4 regions of the Pectobacterium sp. HCp5_1 genome follow, and region 1 is predicted to be linked to each of the others. Evidence: predicted binding sites of a transcription regulator. Region 1 holds the regulator's gene; each other region holds the start of a gene.

What was found. Region 1 encodes sigma-54, which starts transcription at its own class of promoters, with help from an activator protein. Its sites were predicted from a motif close to GTTGGCACANNTTTCGCTNT; they were not measured.
Region 2: the regulator sigma-54 is predicted to act here: its motif matches at 3,612-3,631, upstream of glnA (glutamate--ammonia ligase).
Region 3: the regulator sigma-54 is predicted to act here: its motif matches at 6,018-6,037, upstream of norV (anaerobic nitric oxide reductase flavorubredoxin).
Region 4: the regulator sigma-54 is predicted to act here: its motif matches at 5,159-5,178, upstream of glnK (P-II family nitrogen regulator).

The regions. Positions count from the first base shown of each region.
Region 1 covers NZ_JAUMIO010000027.1:27,683-35,620, reverse strand. Annotated here, with positions in the region: gene lptC (LPS export ABC transporter periplasmic protein LptC) at 1-282, shown strand, start outside; gene lptA (lipopolysaccharide ABC transporter substrate-binding protein LptA) at 263-835, shown strand; gene lptB (LPS export ABC transporter ATP-binding protein) at 839-1,564, shown strand; gene rpoN (RNA polymerase factor sigma-54) at 1,614-3,047, shown strand; gene hpf (ribosome hibernation promoting factor) at 3,071-3,358, shown strand; gene ptsN (PTS IIA-like nitrogen regulatory protein PtsN) at 3,454-3,927, shown strand; gene rapZ (RNase adapter RapZ) at 4,088-4,945, shown strand; gene npr (PTS phosphocarrier protein NPr) at 4,977-5,249, shown strand; gene rnk (nucleoside diphosphate kinase regulator) at 5,421-5,831, shown strand; gene pmbA (metalloprotease PmbA) at 5,932-7,272, opposite strand; gene yjgA (ribosome biogenesis factor YjgA) at 7,568-7,938, shown strand, end outside.
Region 2 covers NZ_JAUMIO010000025.1:11,193-19,130, forward strand. Annotated here, with positions in the region: gene glnG (nitrogen regulation protein NR(I)) at 1-833, opposite strand, end outside; gene glnL (nitrogen regulation protein NR(II)) at 842-1,891, opposite strand; gene glnA (glutamate--ammonia ligase) at 2,124-3,533, opposite strand; gene typA (ribosome-dependent GTPase TypA) at 3,903-5,726, shown strand; gene yihX (glucose-1-phosphatase) at 5,889-6,500, shown strand; gene dtd (D-aminoacyl-tRNA deacylase) at 6,565-7,002, shown strand; gene fabY (fatty acid biosynthesis protein FabY) at 7,156-7,938, shown strand, end outside.
Region 3 covers NZ_JAUMIO010000010.1:46,729-54,666, reverse strand. Annotated here, with positions in the region: gene yjeH (L-methionine/branched-chain amino acid transporter) at 1-701, shown strand, start outside; gene ubiK (ubiquinone biosynthesis accessory factor UbiK) at 789-1,070, opposite strand; FMN riboswitch at 1,272-1,448, shown strand; gene ribB (3,4-dihydroxy-2-butanone-4-phosphate synthase) at 1,576-2,229, shown strand; gene tehB (SAM-dependent methyltransferase TehB) at 2,319-3,179, opposite strand; gene norW (NADH:flavorubredoxin reductase NorW) at 3,298-4,434, opposite strand; gene norV (anaerobic nitric oxide reductase flavorubredoxin) at 4,445-5,974, opposite strand; gene norR (nitric oxide reductase transcriptional regulator NorR) at 6,140-7,690, shown strand.
Region 4 covers NZ_JAUMIO010000005.1:194,853-202,790, reverse strand. Annotated here, with positions in the region: gene Q3A88_RS06290 (PLP-dependent cysteine synthase family protein) at 1-332, opposite strand, end outside; gene Q3A88_RS06285 (Lrp/AsnC family transcriptional regulator) at 699-1,160, shown strand; gene Q3A88_RS06280 (SmdA family multidrug ABC transporter permease/ATP-binding protein) at 1,364-3,133, shown strand; gene Q3A88_RS06275 (SmdB family multidrug efflux ABC transporter permease/ATP-binding protein) at 3,126-4,904, shown strand; gene glnK (P-II family nitrogen regulator) at 5,265-5,603, shown strand; gene amtB (ammonium transporter AmtB) at 5,643-6,929, shown strand; gene tesB (acyl-CoA thioesterase II) at 7,069-7,932, opposite strand.

The sequences.
Region 1 (7,938 bases):
TCAGTACGCGCCGATCGCGCCAAGCTGACAAAAGACAAGATGCTCTATCTGTACGGCAACGTTGAGGTGAATAGCCTGACGAAAGACGCACAGCTTCAGCGCATCACAACGAATAATGCCCAGGTGAATCTGGTCACGCAGGACGTCTCTTCAGATGATGAAGTCACCCTGTACGGCGCCAGCTTCACGTCAAGCGGAATGAAAATGCGCGGGAATCTGCGTAACAAAACGGCCGAGTTGATCGAAAAGGTAAAAACCTCTTATGAAATCCAAAACCAATAATCTGATGCGTAACACCCTGATCGCCAGCTCGCTGTTCGCCGTCAGCGTTTCCGCCTTTGCCGTGACCGGCGATAGCAATCAACCTATTCACATTGATTCAGCACAGCAATCTCTGGACATGCAGGGCAACACGGTGACGTTCACTGGCAATGTTGTCGTGAAGCAAGGCACGATTGAAGTAAAAGCCGACAAGGTCGTCGTGACGCGTCCACAGGGCGCGCAAGGCAGTGAAGTGGTGGAAGGTTACGGCAACCCCGTGACGTTCTACCAGATGCAGGACAACGGCAAACCGGTAAAAGGTCACGCGCAGAAAATCCGCTACGAGCTGGCCAAAGACTTTTTGGTACTGACGGGCAATGCCTATCTGGAACAGCAGGACAGCAATGTCAAAGGCGATCGCATCACTTATCTGGTGAAACAGCAGCAGATGGAAGCGACCAGCGACAAAGGAAAACGCGTGACGACAGTGTTGGTTCCTTCCCAGCTTCAGGAGAAAGAGAACAAGAGCCAGCCTTCTCGTTCTCAGCAACCGCAACCACGGGTCACTGAATAAGTTATGGCAACATTAACCGCAGAAAATCTCGCCAAGGCTTACAAAGGCCGTAAGGTCGTGGAAAACGTCAGTCTCACCGTGAATTCCGGCGAAATCGTCGGCCTGCTCGGGCCGAACGGTGCTGGCAAAACGACAACGTTCTACATGGTCGTAGGCATCGTCCCGCGTGATGAAGGACGTATCGTCATTGATGACGACGACATCAGCCTGCTTCCTTTGCACGAACGCGCGCTGCGCGGCATCGGCTATCTGCCGCAGGAAGCCTCGATCTTCCGTCGCTTAAGCGTGTATGACAATCTGATGGCGGTGTTACAGATCCGTAAAGATCTGACGACCGAACAGCAAGAAGATCGTGCCAATGAGCTAATGGAAGAATTCCATATTATTCATTTGCGCGATAGTCTGGGACAATCGCTGTCCGGTGGAGAAAGACGCCGCGTAGAAATTGCGCGTGCGCTGGCAGCGAATCCGAAGTTCATCCTGCTGGATGAACCGTTTGCGGGCGTAGACCCGATCTCCGTACTGGATATTAAAAAAATCATTGAGCATCTGCGTGACAGCGGGCTTGGCGTGTTGATTACCGATCATAACGTCCGCGAAACGCTTGATGTCTGTGAACGAGCCTATATCGTGAGTCAGGGCAACCTGATCGCCCACGGTTCACCGACTGATATTCTGGCCGATGAACAGGTGAAACGCGTCTATCTGGGCGAAGGCTTCCGACTCTGATAGGGTAATATCTTCTCTTTGCAGTACTTATGGGACGTTAGCGCGATTTATGAAGCAAGGTTTGCAACTCAGGCTTAGCCAGCAACTGGCCATGACTCCACAGCTCCAACAGGCGATCCGCCTGTTGCAACTGTCCACGCTTGAATTGCAACAGGAGATTCAACTGGCGTTAGAAAGTAATCCGTTGCTCGAACAAACGGATCAGCACGACGAAATCGAGTCATTTGAAAAGGCAGACAGCGATTCACTGGATACCGGTGAAGCCCTTGAACAAAGAGACATGCCGGAAGAATTGCCGCTCGATGCTACCTGGGATGAAATCTACTCCGCAGGCACGCCGTCGGGCACTGGCACCGACTATCGCGATGAAGAACTGCCAATTTATCAAGGCGAAACCACGCAAACGCTTCAGGATTACCTGATGTGGCAGGTTGAGCTAACCCCGTTTTCAGACACCGACGCGGCTATCGCAACCTCTATCGTCGATGCAGTCGACAACACGGGTTACCTGACCGTACCGTTGCAGGACATTCTTGACAGCATCGGTGACGACGACGTGACGCTGGAAGAGGTTGAAGCCGTGCTAAAACGCGTGCAGCGCTTCGATCCCGTTGGCGTCGCCGCTCGCGATCTGCGTGATTGTCTGCTGGTGCAGCTTTCCCAATTCGCCGACGACACGCCACGCCTGAACGAAGCGCGTCTGATCGTCAGCGATCATCTCGATCTGTTAGCCAACCATGATTTCCGCAGCCTGATCCGCGTTACTCGTCTGAAAGAAGAGGTGCTGAAAGAAGCGCTGGCGCTAATCCAATCGCTCGATCCCCGTCCGGGACAATCGATCAACACCGGTGAATCCGAATACGTGATTCCTGATGTGCTGGTACGTAAAGTTCAGGGGATCTGGGCCGTCGAACTGAACACCGACAGCGTTCCCCGGCTGCAGATTAACCAGCAGTATGCTGCGCTGGGTAACAGCGCGCGCAACGACAGCGACGGGCAGTTTATCCGCAGCAATCTGCAAGAAGCGCGTTGGCTCATCAAAAGCCTGGAAAGTCGCAATGACACGCTGCTGAAGGTCACCCGCTGCATCGTCGAACAGCAGCAGGATTTCTTCGAGCAGGGTGAAGAATTCATGAAGCCCATGGTACTGGCAGACATCGCTCAAGCGGTGGATATGCATGAATCGACCATCTCACGCGTGACGACACAGAAGTTCCTGCACAGCCCGCGCGGCATTTTTGAGCTAAAATATTTCTTCTCCAGCCACGTTAATACCGATAGCGGCGGAGAAGCCTCGTCAACGGCAATCCGCGCGTTGGTGAAGAAGCTTATTGCAGCGGAAAACCCCGTGAAGCCACTGAGCGATAGCAAGCTTACGGCACTGCTCTCCGATCAGGGCATCATCGTGGCGCGTCGAACCGTTGCAAAATACCGAGAGTCTTTATCTATCCCACCATCGAATCAGCGTAAACAACTGGTTTGATCTCAACAGAGAAGGAAGACACTATGCAGCTCAACATTACCGGACACCACATCGATATCACTGAACCACTGCGTGATTTTGTGAATGGCAAGTTTGCCAAATTAGAGCAGTATTTTGACCGGATTAATCAGGTCAATGTGGTATTGAGAGTGGAAAAAGTTCAGCAAATTGCCGAGGCCACGCTCCACGTGAATGGCGGCGAGCTGCATGCAACCTCAGAGGCGGCAGATATGTACGCCGCGATAGATTTATTGATTGATAAGCTGGCGAGACAGCTCAATAAGCATAAAGATAAACTCAAGCAGCACTAATTTTCTTCTTTGCCATTTGGCAAAGGACAAACTCGGCCCATCCATCGGGTGGGTCGGGATCACCAGAAGTGAAAGCGTCGTTAAGTGAAAATAAAATGAACCACGATCCCGTATTGCAGCTCAGCACCGTATTACGTCCTGAGTGCACCCGAAGCACCGTCCACTGCCAGAGTAAGAAACGGGCATTGGAAATTATCAGTGAGCTGGCCGCCAGGCAGCTTAACATTCCTTCGCAGATTATCTTTGATGCCATCCTGACCCGGGAGCGGATGGGTAGTACGGGAATCGGCGGCGGAATTGCCATTCCTCACGGTAAGCTGGAAGACGATAATGCGCTGGGTGCCATCGGTGTTTTCATCCAGTTAGAGCAACCGATCGCTTTCGATGCCATTGATAATCAGGCCGTTGATCTGCTTTTTGCCTTGCTGGTTCCAGCGGAACAATGTAAAACCCATTTGCATACCCTGTCGCTTGTTGCCAAGCGGCTGGCGGATAAAACGGTTTGCCGACGCCTGCGTGCGGCGCAAAGCGATGAAGAGCTGTACCAGATTATGACGGAAGCCGGTTAAGCCGGATGGTTGTCATGTTCACGATGACGGGCGATTCGCCGTGGATTCAGAGAATGCTTGCAATCCCTGCGCTAAGCCGTCATTTTTTTAGCTATACATCACTTTATAAAAACAGTGGCAATGTAAATTCGCCATCACGTTGCCAGAGGGGAGTCGTCAGATGGTGCTGATGATTGTCAGTGGTCGCTCAGGTTCAGGGAAATCTGTCGCCCTGCGCGCACTGGAAGATATGGGGTTCTACTGCGTAGATAACCTGCCAGTGGTTCTACTGCCAGAACTGGCTAATACGCTTGCGGCACGTAACATTTCCGCAGCAGTCAGCATTGACGTGCGCAATATGCCGGAATCACCCGAGATCTTCGAGCATGCCATGGAGCAACTGCCGCCAAGCTTCTCGCCTCAACTGCTGTTTCTGGATGCCGATCGCAATACGCTGATCCGTCGCTACAGCGACACCCGTCGCCTTCACCCGCTCTCCAGCAAGAATCTGTCACTGGAAAGCGCGATTGATGAAGAAAGTGACCTGCTGGAGCCGCTGCGCTCACGCGCCGACTTGATTATCGACACCTCAGAGATGTCGGTACATGAACTGGCCGAGATGCTGCGTACCCGATTGCTCGGCAAGCGAGAACGCGAGCTCACGATGGTGTTCGAATCGTTCGGCTTCAAGCACGGTATCCCTATCGATGCGGATTACGTCTTTGACGTGCGCTTCCTGCCGAATCCACATTGGGATCCGAAACTGCGCCCGATGACCGGTCTGGATAAGCCCGTTGCGTCCTTCCTCGACAGGCACACCGAAGTTCACAACTTCATCTACCAGACTCGCAGCTATCTGGAACTGTGGCTGCCGATGCTGGAAACCAATAACCGCAGCTACCTGACTGTCGCCATTGGCTGTACCGGCGGTAAACACCGTTCCGTCTACGTCGCCGAACAGCTGGCAGACTACTTCCGTTCACGCGGTAAGAACGTACAGTCTCGCCACCGTACGCTGGAAAAACGTAAACCCTCGTAAGAGTCGGCAAACCAGACCAACCAGGTAACCTATGACAGTCCGGCAAACGGTTGAAATCAAAAACAAGCTGGGCATGCACGCTCGCCCAGCCATGAAGCTGTTCGAGCTGGTGCAGAGCTTTGATGCTGAAGTGATACTGCGTAATGACAGCGGCACCGAAGCCGAAGCCAGCAGCGTGATTGCCATGCTAATGCTGGACTCGGCCAAAGGGCGGCTCATCGAGGTAGAAGCGACAGGCCCGGATGAAGAGCAGGCGCTTGCCGCCGTCATCGGGCTGTTCGAAGCTGGGTTCGACGAGGACTAGCATTTCCTTAGCAGGCTATCTGCCAGCCTTCGTAGCAAGGAGCGCTTCACTTTCCCTTCCGAACCTCCTACTATCTACCTCTATAAATCATAATATTTTCTTATACCCCCTGCTCCTTTGGGCGCGGGGGGTTATTTTTATATCATCTGAAAATACCAACTGGAGAGGAGTATGACGAAACCTAACCTGACAATCAGTGAATTGGATGCAGAACGTCTGGATATGTTATTGGAGCAGCCCGCCTTTGCGGACAGCGATATCGCACAGGCGTTGAATGAGGAGCTGGATCGGGCAGACATTCTGCCTTCGGCATCAATTCCCTCACATGTCGTCACCATGAATAGTCGGGTGCGTTTCCGCGATCTGAATACCAACGAAGAGCACATCCGCACGCTGGTTTATCCGGCCGCGGTGAAGGACAGTCAAGAACCGCTGTCGGTGATGGCTCCGCTGGGCGCGGCACTATTGGGAATGCATGTGGGAAATTCGATCACCTGGCAGTTGCCAAACGGTGAAGAAACGCGAATTGAAGTACTAGAACTACTCTATCAGCCTGAAGCCGCAGGCGAGTACCACCGCTAAACCAGCAAGGTGCGACTCTGCTATAAATGCGTGCTAATAAGGCATAGAGTAACAGCCGTCGGACACTGCCGACGGCGACGGTTACTCACAAAGAGCAGGCTTATTCCCCTGCGATCTTCATCTCTGGCAGCAACACGGAACCACACTGGATATTGCTTCGGGTTTCGATATCATTCCCCACCGTCACAATATTGCGCAGCATGTCTTTCAGGTTACCCGCGATAGTAATCTCGCTGACCGGATACTGAATTTCACCGTTTTCGACCCAGAAGCCGGATGCTCCACGGGAATAATCCCCCGTCACACCGCTCACACCCTGCCCCATCAGTTCGGTCACCAGCAGGCCTTTGCCCATCTGTTTCAACATACCGTTGAAATCCAGCCCCTGTCCGGCAATCCGCCAGTTATGAATGCCACCCGCATGGCCGGTGCTCTGCATTCCCAACTTACGCGCGGAGTAGCTTGTCATGAGCCAGGTCTGCAACACGCCCGCCTTCACAATGTCACGCGCCTGCGTCCGCACGCCTTCGCTGTCGAACGGCGTAGAGGCCAGCCCTCTCAGCAGATGCGGCTGTTCCTCAATCGTCAGCCACTCCGGCAGAATCTGCTGACCCAGCTTATCCAGCAGGAAAGTGGATTTACGATAAACGCTGCCGCCGCTGATAGCGCCAACCAAATGGCCAAACAGGCCCGTCGCCACTTCCGCAGAAAACATCACCGGTGCCTGCATGGTAGGCAGCTTACGCGGTGACAGTCGGGATAACGTGCGGCGTGCGCACTCTTCGCCCACCCATTCCGGGCTGCGCAAGTCATCCAGCGCACGGCCAACGGTGTAGGCATAATCGCGCTCCATATCGCCATTCACTTCGGCAATCACACAGCTGGACATAGAATGACGGCTAGAGCAGTAACTTTTCAGCAGGCCGTGGCTATTGCCGAACACCTTAACGCCGTAGTGGCTGTTAAAACTGCCGCCTTCGGTGTTGGTGATGCGCTTGTCAGCCTGTAATGCGGCCTGCTCTGCGCGAGCGGCTAATTCAATGCCGCGATCCGCATCCAGCTCGGTTGGATGGAACAGATCCAGATCCGGCGCGTCGAACGCCAGAAGATCCCGATCCGCCGGGCCAGCAAACGGATCGACAGAGGTATAGCGAGCAATATCCAGCGCGGCCTGTACGGTACGGGCTATCGCATCTGGGCTGAGATCGGTAGACGATGCGCTGCCTTTACGCTGTTGGTGATAAACCGTAATGCCCAACGCGCCATCGCTGTTGAATTCAACATTTTCAACATCACCATAACGGGTACTGACGCTAATGCCCGTCGTTTTTGACACCGCGACTTCTGCCGCATCAGAACCGGCACGCGCCAGTTCCAGCGCCTGAGCAACCGCGAGCTCCAGCGCTTTACGCTGCTCTGCAACCTGAGTAGTTATCGTCATTGTTCTGCCATAATGAGTGGAAGAAAGCTCACCATCATCATCCCCGCAACGAGCACAAAAGGGGCGTATACTCTCTATACTTCACGCAGCCAACACGTAGGTAACGTGAAGTATGAGGAGCATAAAATGGTGTAGCATAATGCTTTCTAGTCTAACAGGATCTACGGACAATTTCGCACAAAGCCCAAACCTGTTAGTATCAGCCTCTTTTTTCTGGTGGGCACGCTGTTCACCATCCCGGAGCCGCTACGCGTAGCGTTACGAATTGCTCCTGGACACTTTTTAGGAGCCAACCATGAAGCAAAAGTACGAAGACTGGCTGAATGACGTCCCAGATAACCAAGAAGACGACGAAGATGATGAAATTATCTGGGTCAGCAAAAGTGAAATAAAGCGCGATGCCGAAGCGCTGAAAGATCTCGGCGCGGAACTGGTCGATCTGGGCAAAAACGCCCTGGAGAAGATCCCGTTGGACGACGATCTGCGTGCGGCGGTGGAACTGGCGCAGCGGATCAAGAAAGAAGGCCGCCGCCGTCAGCTACAGCTGATTGGTAAAATGCTCCGCGCCCGCGATCCAGAGCCGATCCAAACCGCGCTGGATAAACTGAACAACCGTCATAATCAGCAGGTCGCGTTATTCCATAAACTGGAACAGCTGCGCGACCG
Region 2 (7,938 bases), on a different contig from region 1:
ATAATACGAACATCCACTTTTACCGCGGCATAGCCGCCAACGCGGTAAAACTGCCCGTCTGCCAATACACGCAACAGACGTGTTTGTACGTCTAGCGGCATATCGCCGATTTCATCCAGAAACAGCGTACCGCCATCGGCTTGCTCAAAGCGGCCCTGACGAATCTGGTTTGCGCCTGTAAACGCGCCTTTTTCATGGCCGAACAGTTCTGATTCGATCAGATCCTTGGGAATGGCCGCCATATTCAGCGCGATAAAAGGGGCTTTGGTACGCGGGCTGTGGCGATGCAGAGCGTGCGCTACCAACTCTTTACCCGTCCCCGATTCGCCATTAATCAGCACGCTGATTGACGAGCGAGACAGGCGACCGATGATGCGAAAGACATCCTGCATCGCGGGGGCTTCGCCGATAATGTCCGTCGTTGGGCCATTCATCGGCTGGTTACGTACCGGCTGCTGCTGTTCCAGATAATGGCTGATCGCGCGCTCAACCAGCGCAACGGCTTCATCAATATCGAACGGTTTCGGCAAATAGTCGAACGCACCCTGTTGATAAGCGCTGACGGCGGCATCCAGATCGGAGTGTGCCGTCATAATGATGACCGGGAGCATTGGGTGGCGCTGTTTGATTTGCTGTAAGAGCGCTAATCCATCCATCCCTGGCATACGGATGTCGGACAGCAGAACGTCGGGCGTTTGTGTCGCCAGCGCATGCAGTACCTGATTTCCGTTCTCAAACGTTGCGCAGGTTAAACCCGCACCAGCAAGCGCGCGCTCAAGCACCCAACGGATGGAGCTATCGTCATCGACAATCCAGACTATCCCTCGTTGCATTGTGAACCTCACTGGCGAATGGGCAAGTAAACCGAAAATTCGGTGTGTCCTGGCCAACTGTTAAATTCAATTTTACCGGAGTGTTGGTCGATAAGACTGCGGGCGATGGAAAGCCCCAAACCTGTGCCCCCTTCGCGTCCGCTCACCATCGGGTAAAACAGTGTGTCCTGTAGTTGAGCAGGCACGCCGGGGCCGTCATCTTCCACGTCAATACGCGCGGCGAGACGATAGCGCACACCGTGTAACGTAAGCTGAAAAGCCGTGCGGGTACGTATCGTAATCGTCCCGCCTTCCTCGCCCAGCGCCTGTAGCGCGTTGCGGGTAATATTCAGCAGTACCTGTTCAATTTGATCGGGATCGTGCGTCAGCTCTGGCAGGCTAGGGTCATAGTCTTTCACCAGCGTCACGTTATCTGGCTTTTCCAGAGAGACAAGCTGACAAACGCGTTCAGCGACCTGATGGATGCTTTGGGTGACGTGCAGGCCGGGTTGCTGTGGCCCCAGCAGGCGATCAACCAGATTGCGCAGGCGATCCGCCTGTTCAATGATGACCTTGGTATATTCCGTCAATGCCGGGTCGGGCAGTGCTTTAGCAAGCAACTGCGCGGCACCACGCAATCCGCCAAGCGGATTTTTTATCTCATGCGCCAGACCCCGGACCAAATCACGGGCGGCCTGCTGTTGTGCATGTTGAAGCTGTTCCTGACTGAGACGGCGCTGGTTATCCATCGGCGCCATTTCCAGTAGGATAAAATCGTTTTGTACCCGCTGAGCGGTGAGCGACATGATGTGCGCTTTGCCATCTACGACGAGGGTGACTTCGTTATCCGTAAAACCTTGTCCTGAATCCAGACTTTCACGCAGTAAATCGATATTCAGAGAAAAGTATCCCAGCAAATCGGGCAGCGGCGTGCCGGATAATTTACGCGAACTTTGTGCCAGTAATTGCTGTGCTGCCGGGTTGGAATAGTGAATCGCCAGATCGTTATCCAGCAATAAGATGCTGTTTATCAGGGAATTTAGGATCTGCCCAGCATCGGGCAGCGTGCCTGTTGCCATAACGCAGACTCCCGCACCGTCGTGGTGCATTGTAGTGTGAATGATGGATGTTACGTCGCAACGGCCAATGCCGGTGGTGAAAAAAGCCCATCCGAAGATGGGCTGAAGCGTTTCCACGGCAACAAGAACAAACTTCTTAGTATTCTGTTGTTTATCGGTCATGGTCGGGTATCAGCACACCCAACCACGCCGAGGTAGAGATTAGACGCTGTAGTTACTAGACGTTTAGTTATTAAACGCTGTAGTACAGTTCGAACTCAACTGGGTGCGGCGTCATACGAACGCGGTCAATCTCAGATTTACGCAGTTCGATATACGCTTCGATAGCGTCGTCGGTGAACACGCCACCACGGGTCAGGAACTCGCGGTCTTCGTTCAGTGCAGCCAGGGCCTCGTCCAGAGAACCTGCAACTTTTGGAATCTCTGCTTCTTCTTCCGGCGGCAGGTCGTACAGGTTTTTGTCCATTGCATCGCCAGGGTGGATTTTGTTGATGATGCCGTCGAGGCCAGCCATCAGCAGTGCAGCGAAGCACAGGTACGGGTTAGCTGCTGGATCCGGGAAGCGCGCTTCGATACGACGTGCTTTCGGGCTCGCAACCACTGGGATACGGATTGAAGCAGAACGGTTACGGGCAGAGTAAGCCAGCATAACTGGGGCTTCGTAGCCTGGGACCAGACGCTTGTAGGAGTTGGTGGTCGGGTTCGCCAGGGCGTTGATAGCTTTAGCGTGTTTGATAACACCGCCGATGTAGAACAGCGCCATTTCAGACAGGCCGCCGTATTTGTCGCCAGCGAACAGGTTAGTACCGTCTTTAGACAGAGACATATGGCAGTGCATACCAGAACCGTTATCACCGAACATTGGTTTTGGCATGAAGGTCGCGGTTTTACCGTAGGCGTGAGCCACGTTGTGCACGACATATTTGTAGATCTGAATTTCGTCAGCTTTTTTGGTCATGGTGTTGAAGCGGGTAGCCACTTCGTTCTGACCAGCGGTAGCCACTTCGTGGTGGTGGGCTTCAACAACCAGACCCATTTGCTCCATGGTCAGACACATAGCAGAACGGATGTCCTGTGATGAATCGACTGGTGGAACTGGGAAGTAGCCGCCTTTCAGACCTGGACGGTGACCTTTGTTACCGCCTTCGTAGGCTTTACCGGAGTTCCAGTAAGCTTCGACATCGTCGATAGCAACGTGGGAACCGGAAGTGCTGCTGCCGAAACGGATGTCATCGAACAGGAAGAATTCTGGCTCAGGCCCGAACAGGACGGTATCGGCAATGCCGGAAGAACGCAGGAAATCTTCCGCACGTTTCGCGATAGAACGCGGGTCGCGGTCATAACCTTGCATCGTGCCTGGCTCGAGGATGTCACAACGAATGATCAGTGTAGAATCTTCGAAGAACGGGTCGATCATTGCGGTGCTGGCATCGGGCATCAGAACCATGTCTGACTCGTTAATACCTTTCCAGCCGCCAATCGAGGAACCATCAAACATTTTACCTTCTTCGAAGAAGTCGGCATTGACTTGATGAGCCGGAATGGTGACGTGCTGCTCTTTACCTTTAGTATCAGTGAAGCGTAAATCAACAAACTTCACTTCGTGCTCATTCAGCATCGTCAAAACATGTTCTGCGGACATACTTGGTTCTCCCGATTGGTCATTTATCGTCGTGGAACGAATATCGTTGTGGATTGATGTTGTTGCCGTGAGTAGACTAAAGCTAAAAGTGTGCCAACTTTTTAAATGTGTGCAATGTGTTGCTCCTTGGGGCTTTCTCACGGAAATCCACTGCACCATTATAGTCTAAAGCACCAAAATGGTGCTCCATATGTGAATTATTGCACTTATTTAGTGCATTTGTGTTCGCTTGTAGCGCTTTTGCACCGTGAAAGGGATCACAAAGCAGGCAGCTCTAGGTTGTTTATCATAGATGCTTGTGATCTTGTTTAGTCCCTCGATTAATACGTGTACAATAGCGCGCTATTTCTAAATGCCTGAGGCAAAGCTGTGATCGAAAATTTGCGTAACATCGCCATTATTGCGCACGTTGACCATGGGAAAACCACCCTGGTTGACAAGCTGTTGCAACAATCCGGAACGTTCGGTGAACGTGTCGAAGCAACCGAGCGTGTAATGGACTCCAACGATTTGGAGAAAGAGCGTGGAATTACCATCCTCGCAAAAAATACCGCCATTAATTGGAAAGACTACCGTATTAACATCGTGGATACCCCGGGACACGCCGACTTCGGCGGCGAGGTTGAGCGTGTAATGTCGATGGTTGACTCGGTACTGCTGGTTGTTGATGCGATGGATGGCCCGATGCCGCAAACGCGTTTCGTGACCAAAAAAGCATTTGCCAACGGTCTGAAACCGATTGTGGTTATCAACAAAGTTGACCGTCCTGGCGCGCGTCCTGACTGGGTTGTCGATCAGGTATTCGACCTGTTCGTGAACCTGGATGCGACTGACGAGCAGTTGGATTTCCCGATCATTTATGCTTCTGCGCTGAATGGTATCGCGGGTCTCGACCATACCGACATGGCGGAAGATATGACTCCGCTGTATCAGGCGATTGTCGATCACGTTTCTCCGCCTCAGGTTGAGATGGATGCGCCGTTCCAGATGCAGATCTCTCAGCTGGACTACAACAACTATGTTGGCGTTATCGGTATCGGCCGTATCAAGCGCGGTAAAGTTAAGCCTAACCAACAAGTTACTATTGTTGATAGCGAAGGCAAAACCCGTAACGGCAAAGTCGGTAAAGTTCTGACTCACCTGGGTCTGGAGCGTATCGACGCGACTGAAGCGGAAGCAGGCGATATCATCGCGATCACCGGTCTGGGCGAGCTGAACATTTCCGACACCATCTGCGATCCGCAGAATGTCGAAGCGCTGCCAGCACTGAGCGTCGATGAACCTACCGTTACCATGTTCTTCAACGTCAATACTTCACCATTCTGCGGTAAAGAAGGTAAGTATGTTACGTCGCGCCAGATTCTGGAGCGTCTGAACAAAGAGCTGGTACACAACGTTGCCCTGCGCGTTGACGAAACCGAAGACGCTGATGCATTCCGCGTTTCTGGTCGTGGTGAGCTGCACCTGTCAGTTCTGATCGAAAACATGCGTCGTGAAGGCTTTGAACTGGCCGTATCACGTCCGAAAGTTATCAACCGCGTTATCGACGGTCGTAACCAAGAGCCGTTTGAAAACGTGACGCTGGACATCGAAGAACAGCACCAGGGTTCAGTCATGCAAGCCATGGGTGAGCGTAAAGGTGATGTGAAAGACATGATCCCAGATGGCAAGGGTCGTATCCGTCTGGATTACCTGATCCCAGCTCGCGGTCTGATCGGTTTCCGTACCGAATTCATGACTATGACGTCTGGTACAGGTCTGCTGTACTCCACGTTCAGCCACTACGATGACGTGCGTCCGGGTGAAATCGGCCAGCGTCAGAACGGCGTACTGATCTCTAACGGTCAGGGTAAAGCTGTCGCGTTTGCGCTGTTCAGCCTGCAGGATCGCGGTAAGCTGTTCCTCGGACACGGTGCAGAAGTGTATGAAGGCCAGATCATCGGTATTCACTCACGTTCTAACGATCTGACAGTAAACTGTCTGACCGGTAAGAAACTGACCAACATGCGTGCATCGGGTACTGATGAAGCCACCACACTGGTTCCGGCGATCAAAATGTCTCTGGAACAAGCGCTGGAGTTCATTGATGATGACGAACTGGTTGAAGTTACGCCACAGTCTATCCGTATTCGTAAGCGTCACCTGACCGAAAACGATCGTAAACGCGCTAGCCGCGGCAGCAAAGACGTCTAATTTCAGACGGATTTGTCTTGTTACGCAACAGGGCACCTTCGGGTGCCCTGAATTTTATGCGCTTTCTTCCACTTTAACCTTTCCTTTATATTTCCTCCCTGTTCAGTTTCTCCATTTCCCGCTACAGTGAAAATCCTACGATTACGTCAGGAGGTCACTGCCATGCTGTATATCTTTGATTTAGGCAATGTCGTCATAGATATTGATTTCAATAGAGTATTGGGTGTCTGGAGTAATCTGAGCAGCGCGCCGCTCGCGACGTTGCAAGAGCGTTTTGTCATGGGCGACGCGTTTGAACAGCATGAGCGGGGTGAGATCAGTGACGAGGAATTTGCCACCAGGCTGTGCCAGGAAATGGGCATCGCCCTGAGCTTCGAACAATTCACCGCTGGCTGGCAGGCTATTTTTGTCGCGTTGCGTCCTGAGGTTATCGACATCATGCAGCGCCTGCGTCAGGAAGGGCACCGCGTGGTGATTCTGTCGAACACCAATCGCCTCCACTGTTCACACTGGCCTGCGCTATTCCCAGAAGTGGCGACGGCGGCTGACAGACTCTACCTGTCGCAAGAGATTGGATTACGTAAGCCGGAGCTGGCGATTTACCAATATGTCCTGACAGAGGAAGGTGTTCCGCCTGCGCAAGCCGTCTTTTTTGACGATAATGCTGCGAACGTCGATGCGGCACAAAGCCTGGGCATTCACAGCATTCTGGTGACCGATCGTCAGGTGGTGCCGGATTTTTTCGCCATGCAGGCGATGACGGCTAAAGCATGATTTATATCGCAGGGGCGGACATCGCCCCTATTGGGAATGATGACATCAGGAGTAGTCGGGTTTTATGATTGCGCTAATTCAGCGAGTATCCAGCGCCAGCGTTACGGTAGAAGGCAGTGTAGTTGGGGAAATCGATAAAGGTTTACTGATCCTGCTGGGCGTTGAGCAGGGCGATGACGAACAAAAAGCCACGCGACTCTGCGAGCGCGTGTTGGGTTACCGCATATTCGGTGACGATGACGGGAAAATGAATCTCAATGTTCGTCAGGCTGGCGGCAATGTGCTGGTGGTTTCGCAGTTTACGCTGGTGGCTGATACGCAGCGTGGTATGCGGCCTGGGTTTTCTCGCGGTGCGAATCCTTCAGAGGCCGATCGTCTCTATCAATACTTTGTCGGACAGTGTCGTGAGCAAGGCGTTCACACAGAAACAGGGCAGTTTGCGGCGGATATGAAAGTGGCATTAGTGAATGATGGCCCAGTGACGTTTTGGCTACAGACATAGGGTTATGACGTCTGGGGTTGTAATGTCATAGGTTTGTAACGCCATTGTCTTATGGCGTGCTATCGCCGCTGCTGTTCCGCGTATAAATTTGCTTCAACAGTCTGGTCTTATGAACCCCGATGCCATGAGGCATCTCGGTATAGAGGAAGGGTTATGTATCATTTGAGAGTACCTGAAAGCGCGGAAGAACTGGAGGCGTACTATCAATTTCGCTGGGAAATGCTGCGTAAACCTCTACGCCAGCCGCTGGGTTCTGAACGTGATGCTTACGATGCTTTGGCACATCACCAAACTGTGGTGGATGAACAGGGAAGGCTGGTCGCAATTGGGCGTCTTTCTATCAATGCAGATAATGAAGCGGCAATCCGTTTTGTCGCCGTTCATCCTGACGTCCGAGGGAAAGGGTTAGGCACGCTGCTGGCGATTACTCTGGAGTCAGTCGCGCGTCAGGAAGGCGCCAAGCGCGTGGTCTGTAGCGCCCGTGAAGACGCAATAGATTTCTTCTCCAAACTGGGTTTTGTTAACCAGGGGGAGATCACTGCGCCACAAACCACACCTGTGCGGCACTTTCTGATGATTAAACCGGTGGCGACGCTGGATGACATTTTGCATCGTCCTGACTGGTGTGGACAGTTGCAGCAGGCGTGGTACGAGCATATTCCCCTGAGTGAAAAAATGGGCGTGCGGATAAGCCAGTACACCGGAAAGCAGTTTATTACCACCATGCCTGAAACAGGCAACCAGAACCCGCACCATACGCTTTTTGCCGGCAGCATGTTTTCTCTCGCTACGCTCACGGGGTGGGGATTAATCTGGCTGTTGCTACGTGAACGGCACCTCGGTGGCACGATTATTCTGGCGGATGCGCATATTCGTTACAGTGCGCCAGTCAGTGGCCGACCGAACGCCATCGCTGATTTAGGATCGCTGAGTGGC
Region 3 (7,938 bases), on a different contig from region 1:
CATGGTCTAACACTTTCGGTGCACTGGCTGTGATGTTCTGGTGCTTCGTTGGCCTTGAGGCTTTTGCCCATATGGCGACGGAGTTTCGGGCACCGGAGCGGGATTTCCCACGGGCTTTACTGATCGGCATGCTGGTCGCGGGTGCGGTTTATTGGGGATGCACGGTGGCCGTGCTGCATTTTAAGGCTTACGGTGAAGGGATTGCCGCAACCGCCTCACTGCCGGGTATTGTCGTGCAGCTGTTTGGCGAACACGCGCTGTGGATTGCCTGCTTTGTTGGGTATCTGGCCTGCTTTGCCAGTGTGAATATCTACACTCAGGGCTTCGCCCGTTTAGTCTGGTCGCAGGCATCGAAAGGCAGTGCATTAGCGAAGCTGTCTGCAGGGCAGGCTCCGGTGAATGCCCTGTCGGTTGTGGTAGCCTGCTGCCTGGTGTGTTGCCTGTTGATTTACTGGCTCAGGCTGCCGCTGGATATGCTGATTGTGTACGCGAACGGCATCTTTGTGCTGATTTATCTGCTGTGTATGCTAGCCGGATGGCGTTTGCTGAAAGGACGCGCCAAAGTGATGGCGGCAATCGGGGGCCTGCTCTGCTGTGCGCTGTTGCTGATGATCGGCTGGAAATCGCTGTATGCGTTAATCATGCTGGCCGTACTGTGGCTGTTCCTGCCGCGTAAGCAGGTCGAACTGATTTCCCACTGAGTCGTTTATTCTGAATGAAATCTGGGGCGGGATAGGGAATTGAGCAACGCCCTGATGAGGGCGCTGCATCGCGATGATGACGGGGGATTAATCGTTGTCCGGCGCTGCGGCAGGCTTTTCTTCCGCAGACAGTTTCGCTTCCAGCTCGGTCATACGCTGTTCCAGACGGGCAATCTTCTCGCGCGTGCGGAGCAGAACCTGCGTCTGAATATCGAACTCTTCACGGTTCACCAAATCCAATCGGGTCAGCTGTGCCTGCAAAACCTGACGAATCTTTTTCTCCACATCATCACCCAATTCCCGGATACCTTTTGGCATAGATTCATGCACTTGACGGGCGATTTGCTCAATCTTCTTTGGGTCAATCATGTCGCTTTCCTGATTAGGTTATGTAAGTTATTACTATAGCAAGTGTAATGGGTATAAATGAAATCTGACATCTGCTTTGCACATATTCAGCATGGTTTTACTGTAATTCAGAATAGTTTTACTGTAATCCAGCATACGTTTTGCCCTATTTCCTGTGGTGGATCAATTGCCCTATCGAGGTATTAGCGTTATAGTAAACCCGCTTATTCTCAGGGCGGGGTGTAATTCCCCACCGGCGGTAAACCAGTACACATACTGGAAGCCCGCGAGCGCTCTCGCTGCTTTCTCCGATTTAATTATCGATTTTGCAGCGTGGGGTCAGCAGATCCGGTGTAATTCCGGGGCCGACGGTTAAAGTCCGGATGGGAGAGAGTAACGGTATCTGTCGGGCTATATGCCCGCTCGCGTTATTTTTGTTAACTATTACTATGCAACCAGTAGTAGTGGTTACTCCTCAAGCTCGCCCTGATTCTGGTAATCCATAATAACATTGAGGTTTTTTACCATGAATCAGACATTACTTTCTGAATTTGGCAATCCTACCGAACGCGTAGAACGCGCACTTGATGCATTGCGTCATGGCCGCGGCGTGCTGGTGTTGGATGATGAAGATCGTGAAAACGAAGGTGACATGATCTTTTCCGCTGAAAATATGACCGTTGAACAAATGGCGCTGACGATTCGTCACGGCAGTGGCATTGTGTGCCTGTGCCTGACGGAAGAGCGTCGCCAGCAGTTGGAATTGCCGATGATGGTGGAGAAGAACTCCAGCCATTACCAAACGGCATTCACCGTGACGATCGAAGCCGCCGAAGGCGTGACGACGGGCGTTTCTGCTGCCGACCGCCTGACCACCATTCGTGCCGCGATTGCGGATAACGCCAAGCCGAGCGATCTGAATCGCCCTGGTCACGTATTCCCGCTGCGCGCCCAACCGGGTGGCGTGTTAACGCGCGGTGGTCACACTGAAGCGACGGTTGACCTGATGACGCTGGCGGGCCTGAAGCCGTCTGGTGTTCTGTGTGAACTGACGAACGATGATGGTTCAATGGCGCACGCGCCGGAAGTGATCACGTTTGCCAAACAGCACGATATGCCGGTACTGACGATTGAAGATCTGGTGGCTTATCGTATTGCGGCAGCGCGCAAAGCCAGCTGATTCACGCAGCGTATAGATAAATAAGAAGGGCCGAGTAATCGGCCCTTTTGTATTTTATGGCGTTAGGTTTTTTAACGGCTAACCGGTGCTTACGGCTTTCTTGCCAGCAGCGTGGCGAAGCGCAGCTTGATGCGGTTACCCTGCGCATCGGTCTTGTGTAGCTCACCCATATCCTCGTTGTATTTGAGGATCTCCCAATCGGCGTAATAGTTCTTCAGCTCGTTTTCTTTAAAGGTGAACGAGAAAGGCATCGGGCACGGACAATCTTCCGTCGACATCGCGGCGATAATCAGGTTATAGCCGCCGTTAACGGTGCTGTCCTGCATATTGCTGATGATGTGCGGAATGCGATCGCGTTCCAGGAACATCAGCACGACGGTCGACAGGATAAAGTCGTACTGCTCTTTGATTTCCGCCAGATTGATGTTGTAAACGCCCGCCCGGATGTTTTCCAGCGCTTCGCTCTTGATGATGTTATTCAGCGAATCAATGCTTTGCTCATGCTTATCGCAGGCCGTGACGTCAAACCCGCGCAGGTTCAGGTACAGCGAGTTACGCCCGCCGCCGCAGCCTAAATCCAGCGTTTTGCCCGGTTTGATGTGCTGCACGGCGTTGATCACTTCGGAATGGGTACGCGTCAGACCGTATTTCTTATGATAAAAATCTTCCGCCGAGCAGAAAAAGCTGAGCTGACATTCGAGATCGTCAGAGAACGAGACGATGCGGTGCCACGCCTGTGGCTCAACAAACGGCGGCTGGTTCTGCTCGGAGAAGTGGAACGTCTCCAGCGTCTCGCCGTCTTCGGTCAGCATGGAGAAGGTCATTTCCCCTTTCAACACGGTCAGTTTTGCCCAGGTGCCTTCCTGCGTGTTGTGCTTTTCCTGAAACGCGGCAGGCAGCGTCTGGCTGTTCCACTGCGGCATCTTCTTATAACAAATGAGATCTTGCATCGTTACCTCGGTCTGTAAATTCTAAAAGCGATAGCCGTATTCTATTAATCCGCACGCAGGCTGACCAGAAAATATGTATTTTAAATGCATTATTTATTTTGCTGTCTCAGGCCGTAGTTTAACTCACCGTGGAAAGCTGTCGCAGCAGTGGAAATGCTTCTTTCATCCGCTCACCACCGACCACAAAGGCGCGTAGCACCTGCTGACTATCCAGCGCTTTCGCCACCATCCCTTCTTCGTTCCATTCCTGCTGCCAGTGCAAATCACCGCTGGTGGTATCGCCTGCCATCTGTAAGGGAAATAGTGGCGTCTTGATTTTAACCAGCATCGGCGGCAGCGTTAGCATCTCGCTGGCCCCGAGCAGGTTTTTCGCCAGCGTAATCGCGCTGAGCTGAATCGGCTGTAGGAAGGGCAGGAGTTTACCGCCAATCTCCGCGCAGTCGCCCAGTGCATAAATTTGCGGATCGGTGGTTTGTAACTGCGCATTGGTCTGGATACCTTTCTGCACCGTTAACCCCGCCGCTTTCGCCAACAGTGTGTTGGCCTGCAAGCCGATAGCGGAAAGAACCTCATCTACTTCGACAGCCCGGCCATCGGTAAATGTGGCCTGTACGCCGGTTTCGGTTTTCTCCAACTGTTGCAGGGTCGTGTTCAGCAACAGCGAAACGCTCTGCTGCGTTAGCGTGAACTGTAGGCGCGCGCTGACTTCAGGCGGCATCAACGCGGGTAGAATGCTACTGGCGCAGTCAACCAGCGTGACTTGTTTCCCGGCGCGACCCAAATCCATCGCCAGCTCAGTACCGATGAGTCCGGCACCGAGCACCAGTACGCGTTCAGCCTGCCAGAGCCGACTTTCGTGGGTGCGATATTCCTGCTGACTATTGAGCGTCAGCATATGTTCGCGTCCCGGAATCGGCGGCACCATCGCGCTGGCACCGGTTGCGAACACCAGCTTGTGGTAATCGTAACGATCCGTGCCGCAGATGACCTGTTGCGCATGGCGATCAATGGCGGTGACGCGCGTATTGGCCAGCAGCGCAATGCGGTTTTCTTCAGCAAACGCGGTTGCCGACATCTTGGTTAGATCGTCGGCGCGCTGTTGCAGGCTCATCACATGGCTTAGATCCGGCTTGTTGTACTCATCGCCGCTGTCGGCAGTAATCAGGCGGATAGGGCAGTGCGCATCCAGCTTGCGTAGCTGCCGGATGAGCTGGCGGGCGGCAAAGCCCGCGCCAATTATCACGATATCTTTCATCATCCTCTCCTTAGCGAATCGGATTGAAAACGTCTTTGCCCAGCCCACATTCCGGGCAGAGGAAGCTGTCTGGTACGTCCGACCACATGGTGCCCGGTGTGACATCCTGCATCGGCTCACCGAGTGCCGGATCGTAGATCCACTGGCAGACGCTGCACTGCATACAGCCGTTTTCTGACTGTGCCGCTGGCTGTGCGGTTGACTGTGGCGCGGCGACTTCATTGCATCCGCAGGCGCTCTCGGTTGGGGCGTCCACATTCTGCGGCGCGGTGGTGGTTTGCGGTGCCGCAGCGGTCTGTTTTACGGGCGAGATGACGCGACGGGCAGGCGTGTCATCCAGCGGATGCAGTGCCCACTGACGCGCGATTTCACGGCCGTGTTCGCGACAAATTTCCAGCGCGGAACCGTCAGGACGCCATTTGGTTTTCAGCGCCAGCGTGGTTTCGAAACCAGCGTCCATCAGACGGGTTTGAACGCGGTCTACCGCGCCGCCGTTCCAGCCGTAGCTGCCGAACGCCGAGGCTTTCTTGTTTTGGAAACGCAGACCGGTGATCTCTTCCAGCATGGCGGCGACCTTCGGCATCATCACGTTATTCATGGTGGATGAGCCGACTAACACGCCTTTCGAGCGGAAGACCTGTGTCAGGATCTCGTTCTTGTCGTGACGGGCGACGTTATAAATTTTTACCGCTACGCCGGGATCGACATCGTTGATACCTTGCGCAATGGCGTCGGCCATCATGCGGGTGTTATTGGACATGGTGTCGTAAAACAGCGTGATGCGATCCTCCTGATAGCTGTCTGCCCATTTCAGATACAGGTGAATGATCTGGGCAGGATCGTCGCGCCATACCACGCCGTGCGAGGTTGCAACCATCGACAGCGGCAGGTTGAAGCCCAGTACTTCGTGGATCTTGGCGGTCACCAGGCGGCTGAACGGCGTCAGAATATTGGCGAAATAGCGTTGGCACTGCTCGAACAGTTCAGTCTGATCCACTTCATCATTGAACAGGTGCTCATCGCAGTAGTGCTGGCCGAACGCATCGTTACTAAACAGCACGGCGTCCTCGGTCATATAGGTCATCATACTGTCCGGCCAGTGCAGCATCGGCGTTTCGATAAAGATCAACTGCTTGCCGTTGCCGATATCCAGTGTGTCGCCGGTTTTGACCGTGTGGAAATTCCACTCAGGATGGTGATGGTGACCGGTAATGGAATCGATCGCATTGTGGGTGCAGTAAATTGGCGTGTTGGGAATACGGGCCATCAGCTCGCTCAGCGCCCCGGCGTGATCCTCCTCGGCGTGGTTGATCACGATGTAGTCAATCGTGTTCAGATCCACTTCCGCCATCAGGTTTTGCACAAACTCACGGCTGAATTTGTGATCGACGGTATCGATCAGCACGGTTTTTTCTTCGCGGATCAGGTAGCTGTTGTAGCTGCTGCCTTGCAGCGTCTTGTATTCGGTGCCGTGAAAATCACGGACTTCCCAGTCGCGTTGTCCAACCCAGTGGATATTATTCTTTACGTGAATCGTCATGTTCTGAAACCTCAATAGTCATATACGGGAATATGCTGTAGAGATTGCAGGAAGTGTGCCATTTTTTAATTTATTGATTTACAACGTTTTAATAAATAGTGATTGTCAAAATGACATACTTTATCTATTGTCTTTATGACACAGGTTCTGTCATTAGGACACACCATGACGCTCTCTATTAACGCCCTTGCCCGTATCGCTATCGAACTGCAAATGGGGCTATCGAATCAGGATCGTTTCCAGCGCTTAATCAACAGCCTGCGCCAGCTGCTGCGCTGTGATGCCTCGGCGCTGTTGCGTTACGAGAATCAGCTGTTCCGCCCGCTGGCGATCGACGGTCTGGCGCCGGACGTATTGGGGCGACGCTTTCGCCTGTCTGATCATCCCCGTCTGGAGGCGATTGCCCGCGCGGGCGACGTGGTGCGCTTTCCGGCGGACAGCCAGCTTCCTGATCCCTATGACGGCCTTATCCCCAGTCAGGAAGATCTTAAGGTGCACGCCTGCGTCGGCCTGCCGCTGTTTGCCAATCAGAACCTGATCGGGGCGCTGACCGTGGACGGCATGGACCCTTGCCAGTTCGACCATTTTAGCGATGAAGAACTGCGGCTGGTGGGGGCGATGGCGGCGGCGGCACTGAGTAACGCGTTGCTGATGGAGCGTCTTGAGCGGCAGTTGCCCGCGCCGGTCCGTGCTGAAAGTCCGGCGGCGGAAAGCGTCGAAGAAATGGTCGGGCTGTCGGAACCGATGCAGCGCTTGAAGAAAGAGGTCGATATCGTCGCGGGCTCCGATCTGAACGTGCTGATCATGGGGGAAACCGGCGTCGGCAAAGAGCTGGTGGCGCGAGCGATTCATCGTGGTTCTAGCCGGGCAAGTCATCCTCTGGTGTACCTGAACTGTGCCGCGCTGCCGGAATCAGTTGCGGAGAGCGAGCTGTTTGGTCATGTGAAGGGCGCGTTTACCGGTGCGATCCACCATCGCACCGGCAAGTTTGAGATGGCGGATAACGGCACGCTGTTTCTGGATGAGATTGGCGAACTGTCGCTGACGCTACAGGCGAAGCTCCTGCGCGTATTGCAGTATGGCGATCTCCAGCGCGTGGGTGATGACAGCAGCCTGAAAGTGAATGTACGCGTGCTGGCGGCGACTAACCGCGATCTGCGGCAGGCGGTGCTGGATGGCGCTTTCCGTGCCGATTTGTTCCACCGTCTGAGCGTGTTCCCGCTGTCTGTACCCCCGCTGCGTGAGCGCAGTCAGGATGTGGCACTGCTGGCGGGATTCTTCTGCGAGCGCAGCCGCGTGCAACTGGGGCTGGCACGGCTGGCGCTGACGGCAGACGCGGGTGCGCTACTGGAACAATACGACTGGCCGGGGAATGTGCGCGAGCTGGAACACGCTATTTATCGTGCCACTGTGCTGGCAAGAGCAGGGCAGGAATCGGGCGAGGTGCTGTTAGGCCCTGAACATTTCAATCTTGAACTTCCCTCCCAGCCTGTTCATGCCGCCGCAGGGGCGTCGAGCGCTATCGACACCGCACCCGCGTATTTCATCAGCGGTGGCCTGCGGGAGGCAACGGATGACTATCAGCGTCGGATCATCCAACAAACGCTGGCACGCCATGAGGGCAACTGGTCATCCTGCGCCAGAGAACTGGAAATGGACAGCGGCAACCTGCACCGCCTAGCGAAGCGGCTAAAAATTAAAAAAGATGTTTTTTAATTCGACTGCTATCACTTTTAGATAAAAAAGATCGCTGATTTTTAGCGGCGTAAAAGGGGCTGAACCGAAAGAGGCTTTCCGGATGAGCCGCATGGAGGCGGCGAAAACCAGTGCCGCGTCGGACAAAAACGTCAGAGACGTTTTTGAACAGCACATGTGCTTGCCCGAAGGGCGAGTCTCATTCATGAGACGAGTCATCGCGTCACTGGTGGTCCGGTAAGAAGCCTCTGGCGGTGAAGGCATCGCGT
Region 4 (7,938 bases), on a different contig from region 1:
ATTTTTCTTTTTGCGGTGCAGGAAGGCATGACGGCGATAAACGGCAGGCCAAGCAAACGTGCAAAATAGGCTTCTGAGACGGCGGTGCTGCCGGATGATGCTTCAATAATCGGCGTGCCTTCTTTAATCCAACCGTTGCACAGCCCGTAGAGAAATAAGGAGCGTGCCAGACGATGCTTCAGACTGCCGCTGGGATGTGTGCTTTCATCTTTGAGGTAAAAATAGATACCGGGATAATCCGGCAGGGTCAGACGGATAAGATGCGTATCAGCCGAACGCTGAAAATCTGCTTCGATAGCGCTGATGGCATTTTTAACCCAGGTATTAGTCATGATGAAAACTCGGTTAGGCAGTGATACGAATAGAGTAACGAGTTTTCAGGATAAAAAAATTACCTTTTTATCTCCTTGTGGCTAATTTAAGGGAATAATTTACCCTTTAGTTATTTATATGTGGATTTTTTTTCTACTTAGGCGAATGGCGAGTTGCTATCTTTAAAATTATGATAACAGCGGGGGGCGCAACGAAGGTCGGTAAGGTCATCGCCATGTCGATGTTGCCAATAATGCTATCACCATGATTCTGGGCGGGAAGAACATTACTTTTCTCTCTTAATGGGGGAGAGTAGGAGGAGTTTTCTATCGGCGGCGCTATTTTTAGGTAAAACTACATTAGGTAAAACCATATTAGGTATAACTATGTTGGATAAAATTGATCGCACACTGCTGAATATGCTGCAACAGGACTGTACGCTTTCGCTACAGACGCTGGCCGATGCGGTTAATCTGACATCCACGCCGTGCTGGAAACGTCTGAAGCGTCTGGAGGAGGAAGGGATCATCCGGGCTCGGGTGGCGCTGCTGGATAATGAACGTCTGGGGTTAGGGCTGACGGCGTTTGTTTTATTGAAGACGCAGCAGCATAACCGCGACTGGTATCAGACTTTCACCCGCGTGGTGTCCGATATGCCGGAGGTGCTGGCTTTCTATCGTATGGCTGGCGAATACGATTACCTGATGCAGGTTCAGGTCGCTGATATGAAAAGCTATGATGATTTCTATAAACGGCTGGTGAATGGAATTCCCGGGCTGGTCGATGTAACATCTAGCTTTGCTATGGAACGAATCAAACATACCACGGCACTGCCCTTATCCCTGTGATTCATCATCCATACTCGTCATACTTCAAGTTGCATGTGCGTTGGCAGCATCCAGTCACCCGAATCACTTACTTGAGTAAGCTCATCGGGATGCCTTCTCTTGCCGCCTTCCTGAAACTTGAATTATTTAGTGTATATCCGTCTTTTGTATAATCACTTGTCTGAGTCTGTCATGACCCGTCTGGCTATTGGAATGAAAACCGCGTGAGACTTTTTGCTCAACTGAGTTGGTATTTTCGCCGTGAATGGCGGCGTTATCTGGGTGCTGTGGCGCTATTGATTGCGATTGCCATCCTGCAATTGCTGCCCCCTAAACTGGTCGGTGTGATTGTCGATGGTGTAACGCAGCACGGCATGTCGATGACCGAAATGATGAAGTGGATTGGCGTGATGCTGTTGACTGCCGTCATGGTTTATCTGCTGCGCTACGTGTGGCGCGTGTTTCTGTTTGGGGCGTCATACCAGTTGGCGGTTGAACTACGAGAGGATTTTTATCGCCAACTGAGCCGCCAGCATCCGGCGTTTTATCAGCGTCACCGTACCGGCGATCTGATGGCGCGTGCGACTAACGATGTCGATCGCGTGGTCTTTGCCGCCGGAGAAGGCGTGCTGACGCTGGTCGATTCAATGGTGATGGGGTGTGCTGTACTGGTTGTCATGTGTACTCAAATCAGTTGGGAACTGACCCTGTTGGCGCTGCTTCCGATGCCGGTCATGGCGATTTTCATCAAACGCTATGGCACCCAACTGCATAACCGTTTTAAATCCGCACAGGCCGCGTTTTCTTCGCTTAACGATCAGGCGCAGGAAGGCTTGACCAGCATTCGGATGATTAAAGCCTTCGGGTTGGAAAACTACCAGTCCGCGCGTTTTGCACAGGTTGCGGCGGACGCCGGTGCCAAAAATATGCATGTTGCCCGCGTTGATGCCCGCTTCGATCCCACCATTTATATTGCCGTCGGGCTGTCGAATTTGCTGGCGATTGGCGGCGGCAGTTGGATGGTGATTAACGGTTCGTTGACGTTAGGTTTGTTGACCAGCTTTGTCATGTATCTGGGATTGATGATCTGGCCGATGCTGGCGCTGGCCTGGATGTTTAATATTGTTGAGCGTGGTAGCGCGGCATATAGCCGTATTCGTCAACTGCTTGCGGAAGAGCTCGTGGTGAAAGACGGTGAAGAGTCGTTGCCTGCCGAGCGAGGCGTGCTGGAAGTGAATATCTCCGCATTTCGCTACCCGGATAATGCCCGTGATGCTTTACAACATATTCAGTTTACGCTGGCACCGGGCAATATGTTGGGGCTGTGTGGGCCGACAGGCTCGGGGAAAAGTACGCTGCTGGCGTTGATCTTGCGTCATTTCGATACCCAATCGGGAGAGATTCGTTATCACGATCGTCCATTGAGCGCCATTCGGTTGGATGAACTGCGTAGCCGTTTTGCCGTTGTGGGGCAAATGCCTTTTTTGTTTTCCGATACCGTGGCGCAAAACATCGCACTGGGTCGGCCTGATGCTACCCAACAAGAGATTGAACAGGCGGCGCGGCTTGCGAGCGTTCATGACGACATTCTGCGTTTACCTCAGGGTTACCAGACGGAGGTCGGAGAGCGCGGCGTGATGTTATCAGGCGGTCAAAAACAGCGGATCGCGATTGCCCGAGCGCTGTTGCTGGATGCTGAAATTTTGGTGCTGGACGATGCGCTGTCTGCGGTTGATGGACGAACGGAACACCAGATTTTGCAGAATCTCAAAACATGGGGCGAAAAGCGGACGCTGATCATCAGCGCACATCGCCTGTCAGCCCTAACCGAAGCGAATGAAATTGTGGTGTTGCAGCAAGGACAAACGGTGCAGCGTGGCACACACCGGATGCTGGCGGCACAACCCGGCTGGTATCGGGATATGCACCGTTATCAACAGCTGGAGGCGGCGCTGGATGATGTGCCGCAGTTGGAAGGAACGAAAAATGAATAGCCCTCAACAGTTTTGGCCAACCCTGAAACGTCTGCTGGCTTATGGTTCCCCCTGGCGAAAACCGCTGTTACAGGGTGTCCTGATGCTGTGGATTGCTGCAATCGCTGAAGTCTCAGGCCCTGTGTTGGTGAGCTATTTTATTGACGATTTGGTAGCAAAAGGCCAGTTCCCGCTGGCGATTGCGGCGGGTTTGGCAATGGCCTATATCCTGCTGCAAATCCTGGCGGCCTCGCTGCATTATTTCCAGACGCTACTGTTCAACCGCGTTGCGGTCGGTGTCGTCCAGCAACTGCGCATTGATGTGATGGATGCGGCGTTGCGCCAGCCGTTGAGTACATTCGATACGCAACCCGTTGGGCAACTGATTTCACGCGTCACCAATGACACCGAGGTGGTTAAAGACCTGTACGTCATGGTGGTGTCAACGGTATTACGCAGTGCGGCGCTGGTGGGGGCGATGCTGGTGGCGATGTTCAGCCTGAACTGGCAGATGGCGCTGGTTGCACTGATGATTTTCCCTGCGGTAGCGACGGTTATGGTGCTGTACCATCGCTTTAGTACGCCGATTGTGCGCAAGGTACGGAGCTATCTGGCTGACATCAATGATGGCTTCAACGAAGTGATTAATGGCATGGGCGTGATTCAGCAGTTTCGCCAGCAGGCCCGCTTTGGCAAGAAACTGGGGGCCGCCAGCCATGAGCATTATGAAGCGCGGATGAAGGCTCTGCGTCTGGAAGGTTTCCTGCTGAGGCCGTTGCTGAGCCTGTTTGCCGCGATGGTGCTGTGTGGCTTGTTAATCCAATTCGGTTTCAGCTCAATGGGATCGGTTGGCGTCGGGGTCTTGTACGCGTTTATCAACTATTTGGGCCGTCTGAATGAACCGCTGATTGAACTGACAACTCAGCAAACGATGTTACAGCAGGCGGTTGTCGCCGGTGAGCGTATCTTCGAACTGATGGATGGCAAAAAACAGCGCTACGGCGATGATGAGCGTCCTCTGGCGACTGGGCGCGTCGATATTGACGATGTTTCTTTCTCGTATGGCACAGAGAAACGTGTGCTACAGAATATTTCTCTGACGATACCAGAGCGCGGATTCGTCGCGCTGGTCGGGCATACCGGCAGTGGGAAAAGTACGCTAGCTAGTTTGCTTATGGGATATTACGCGCCGGATGAAGGTGAGATTCGACTCGATGGCCGCCCGCTGTCGACGCTCTCTCATGCGGTGTTGCGCCAAAATGTGGCAATGGTGCAACAGGATCCGGTTGTGCTGGCGGAATCCATGTTTGTGAATGTGACGCTGGGGCGTGATATCAGCGAAGAGGCCGTCTGGCGCGTGCTGGAAGTGGTGCAGCTTGCTGAACTGGTTCGGGCTTTTCCTGAAGGATTGCATACGCGCATTGGCGAGCAGGGGAATAACCTGTCTACCGGACAAAAGCAACTGTTGGCGATTGCGCGGGTACTGGTGCAAACGCCTAAAATCCTGATTCTTGATGAAGCGACGGCGAATATTGACTCAGGTACGGAGCAGGCGGTGCAAAAGGCGCTGCGCATTATCAGGGAACAGACAACCTTGATTATCATCGCCCATCGGCTTTCCACTATCGTTGAGGCCGACACGATTATGGTGCTCCATCATGGGCAAACCGTTGAGCGGGGAACGCATGAGCAACTGCTGCAACAGCAGGGGCGCTATTATCAAATGTATCAATTGCAGCTCGCCGGAGAGGATCTTGCAGCCACCAGTACTGAGGCTTGTCCTGCGCACTGAGACTGATCTGGGATAGTATCTCGGTCTGCACCGCCTTGTGTGGTGCAGACTGACAGTCTATTCATGGCTTCGCACCATCAATAGGCATCGTGATTCTGGTTTTCCCCCGCGCTGCACTGAAAATACTCTTCGTGCACTAAATTAGTGCAATTCTTGCCCGATTCTTCCTGCATTTCTTTCCCTCCGGGTTTTCTTTTTGCCCTTTCTTATCGTTAATAGCGTTCTCTTTCCTGATTTGTGCCAGATAAATCATTTATGGCACACCCTTTGCTTTAGTCATGACGTAGACCGACTTCATAGAGCATGTAATCGAACAAGTGACGGGCGAAAGCCTGAACGTAATGGCTAGGGGGAAGATAAATGAAACTGGTTACTGTGGTGATAAAACCATTCAAGCTGGAAGATGTACGTGAAGCGTTATCTTCTGTCGGCATCCAGGGACTCACCGTCACTGAGGTGAAGGGATTTGGTCGTCAGAAAGGACACGCGGAGCTATACCGCGGCGCAGAATACAGCGTTAACTTTTTACCCAAGGTAAAAATTGATATCGCGATTGCAGACGACCAGTTGGATGAAGTGATCGACGTCATCAGCAAAGCCGCGTACACCGGAAAAATTGGTGATGGCAAAATTTTTGTCGCCGAGTTGCAAAGGGTTATCCGTATTCGTACGGGTGAAACTGACGAAGCCGCACTTTAATAACACCTAGCGTAGATACGTAAATAGGGATGGATGAAAATGAAAAAACTACTCTCTTCATTAGGTCTCGGTGTGGCGGCATTACTCCCGTCCTGGGCAATGGCTGCGACACCGACGATTGATAAAGCGGACAACGCTTTTATTATGATTTGTACCGCACTGGTACTCTTTATGACTATACCGGGCATCGCACTGTTTTACGGCGGCCTGATTCGTTCTAAGAACGTTCTGTCCATGATGACGCAGGTGAGCGTAACGTTCGCGATGGTTTGTATCCTGTGGGTCGTTTACGGATATAGCCTGGCCTTCAGCGAAGGTAACGCCTTCTTCGGTGGTTTCAGCACCTTTATGCTGAAAGGCATCGGGATTGAATCCATCAGTGGCACCTTCTATCAGTTCGTACACGTGGCTTATCAGGCTTCTTTTGCCTGTATCACCGTTGCGCTGATTGTCGGGGCGATTGCTGAGCGTATCCGTTTCTCTGCTGTACTGATTTTTGTTGCGCTGTGGCTGACGTTCTCCTACCTGCCGATGACGCACATGGTATGGGGTGGTGGCTATCTGGCTGCGGATGGCGCGCTGGACTTCGCTGGCGGTACGGTGGTTCACATCAACGCCGCAGTTGCTGGGTTGGTTGGTGCTTACCTGCTGGGCAAACGTGCTGGTTTTGGCAAAGAAGCCTTCAAACCGCATAACCTGCCGATGGTGTTTATCGGTACGGCGATCCTGTACATCGGCTGGTTTGGTTTCAATGCGGGTTCTGCGGGTGCTGCGAACGGTATCGCTGCTCTGGCTTTCCTGAACACCGTTGTCGCGACTGCCGCTGCAATTCTGGCATGGGTTGGCGGTGAGTGGATGGTCCGCGGTAAGCCTTCTCTGCTGGGCGCATGCTCTGGCTGTATCGCGGGTCTGGTGGCAATCACGCCAGCTGCGGGTACGGTTGGCGTGGGTGGCGCACTGATCATCGGTCTGGCTGGCGGTGTTGCAGGCCTGTGGGGCGTAACGGTACTGAAAAGATGGCTGCGTGTGGATGACCCATGTGATGTATTCGGTGTTCACGGCGTGTGCGGTATCGTTGGCTGTATCCTGACTGGCGTATTCACTTCTGCATCACTGGGCGGTACGGGCTATGCGGAAGGCGTAACGATGGCACACCAGATTTGGGTGCAGCTGTTCAGCGTGATTGTTTGTCTGGTGTGGTCTGGCGTGGTGGCATTTGTCGCCTTCAAGATCGCGGATATGGTTGTCGGCCTGCGTGTACCTGAAGATCAAGAGCGTGAAGGTCTGGACGTCAACAGCCATGGCGAGAGCGCTTACAACCAATAAGAGTGCGTAAATTAATCAGTGAGATAGTCAGAATACAGTAAGCAGGCGTGGGGGAAACTCCACGCCTGTTTTATTATCAGTCTTAAACCAACCCCCTCCAGATGAGGTGGTCTTTTACGTTTCGAGGCTGCCGCAAGGTTTACGGCTGGCGACGACGTATGACGCCTTCCTGCACGCTGGATGCAACCAGCACGCCTTCCCGAGTATAGAATTGCCCACGAACGAAACCACGAGCACCGGATGCAGACGTGCTTTCTACGGTATATAACAGCCAGTCATCCAGCCGGAAATCACGGTGGAACCACATTGAGTGATCGATGGTAGCGACTTGCATACCCGGCTCCAAAAAGCCAACGCCGTGAGGCTGCAAGGCCGTGAGTAGGAAATTGCAGTCAGACGTATAGCCGAGCAGATATTGGTGAATACGCTTATCGTCCGGCAGCGTACTGCTGGCACGGCACCAGACGTGTCGCACCGGTTCGTCTACTTCACCTTTTAGTGGGTTATGGAATTTGACCGGGCGTATCTCAATCGGGCTGGCCTGAATAAATTTATCGTGAAAGCGGGGCGGCAGAAGGTGCTGCATGTCTTGTGCGATTTCCTGCTCGGATTTCAGATTTTCTGGCGGTGTGACGTTTGGCATCACATTTTGGTGCTCGAACCCTTCTTCATGACTTTGAAATGAGGCCGTCATATAAAAAATAGGGCGGCCATTTTGGATTGCCCTAACGCGTCTGGCGCTGAAGCTGTTGCCATCGCGCAGGTTTTCAACGTCATAAATAATTGGTTTCTGGCTATCGCCGGGTAGCAAAAAGTAGCTGTGGAAAGAGTGAATGTTGCGCTCGACGGGGACAGTCTGTTTAGCGGCCGACATAGCCTGGCCGACAACTTGCCCACCAAAGACCTGACGCAGCCCCAAATCATCGCTTTGTCCGCGAAATAGCCCTTCTTCGAGTTTCTCTAAATGCAGGAGGTCGAGAAGGTGTTGTAGTGATTGACTCATGGTATC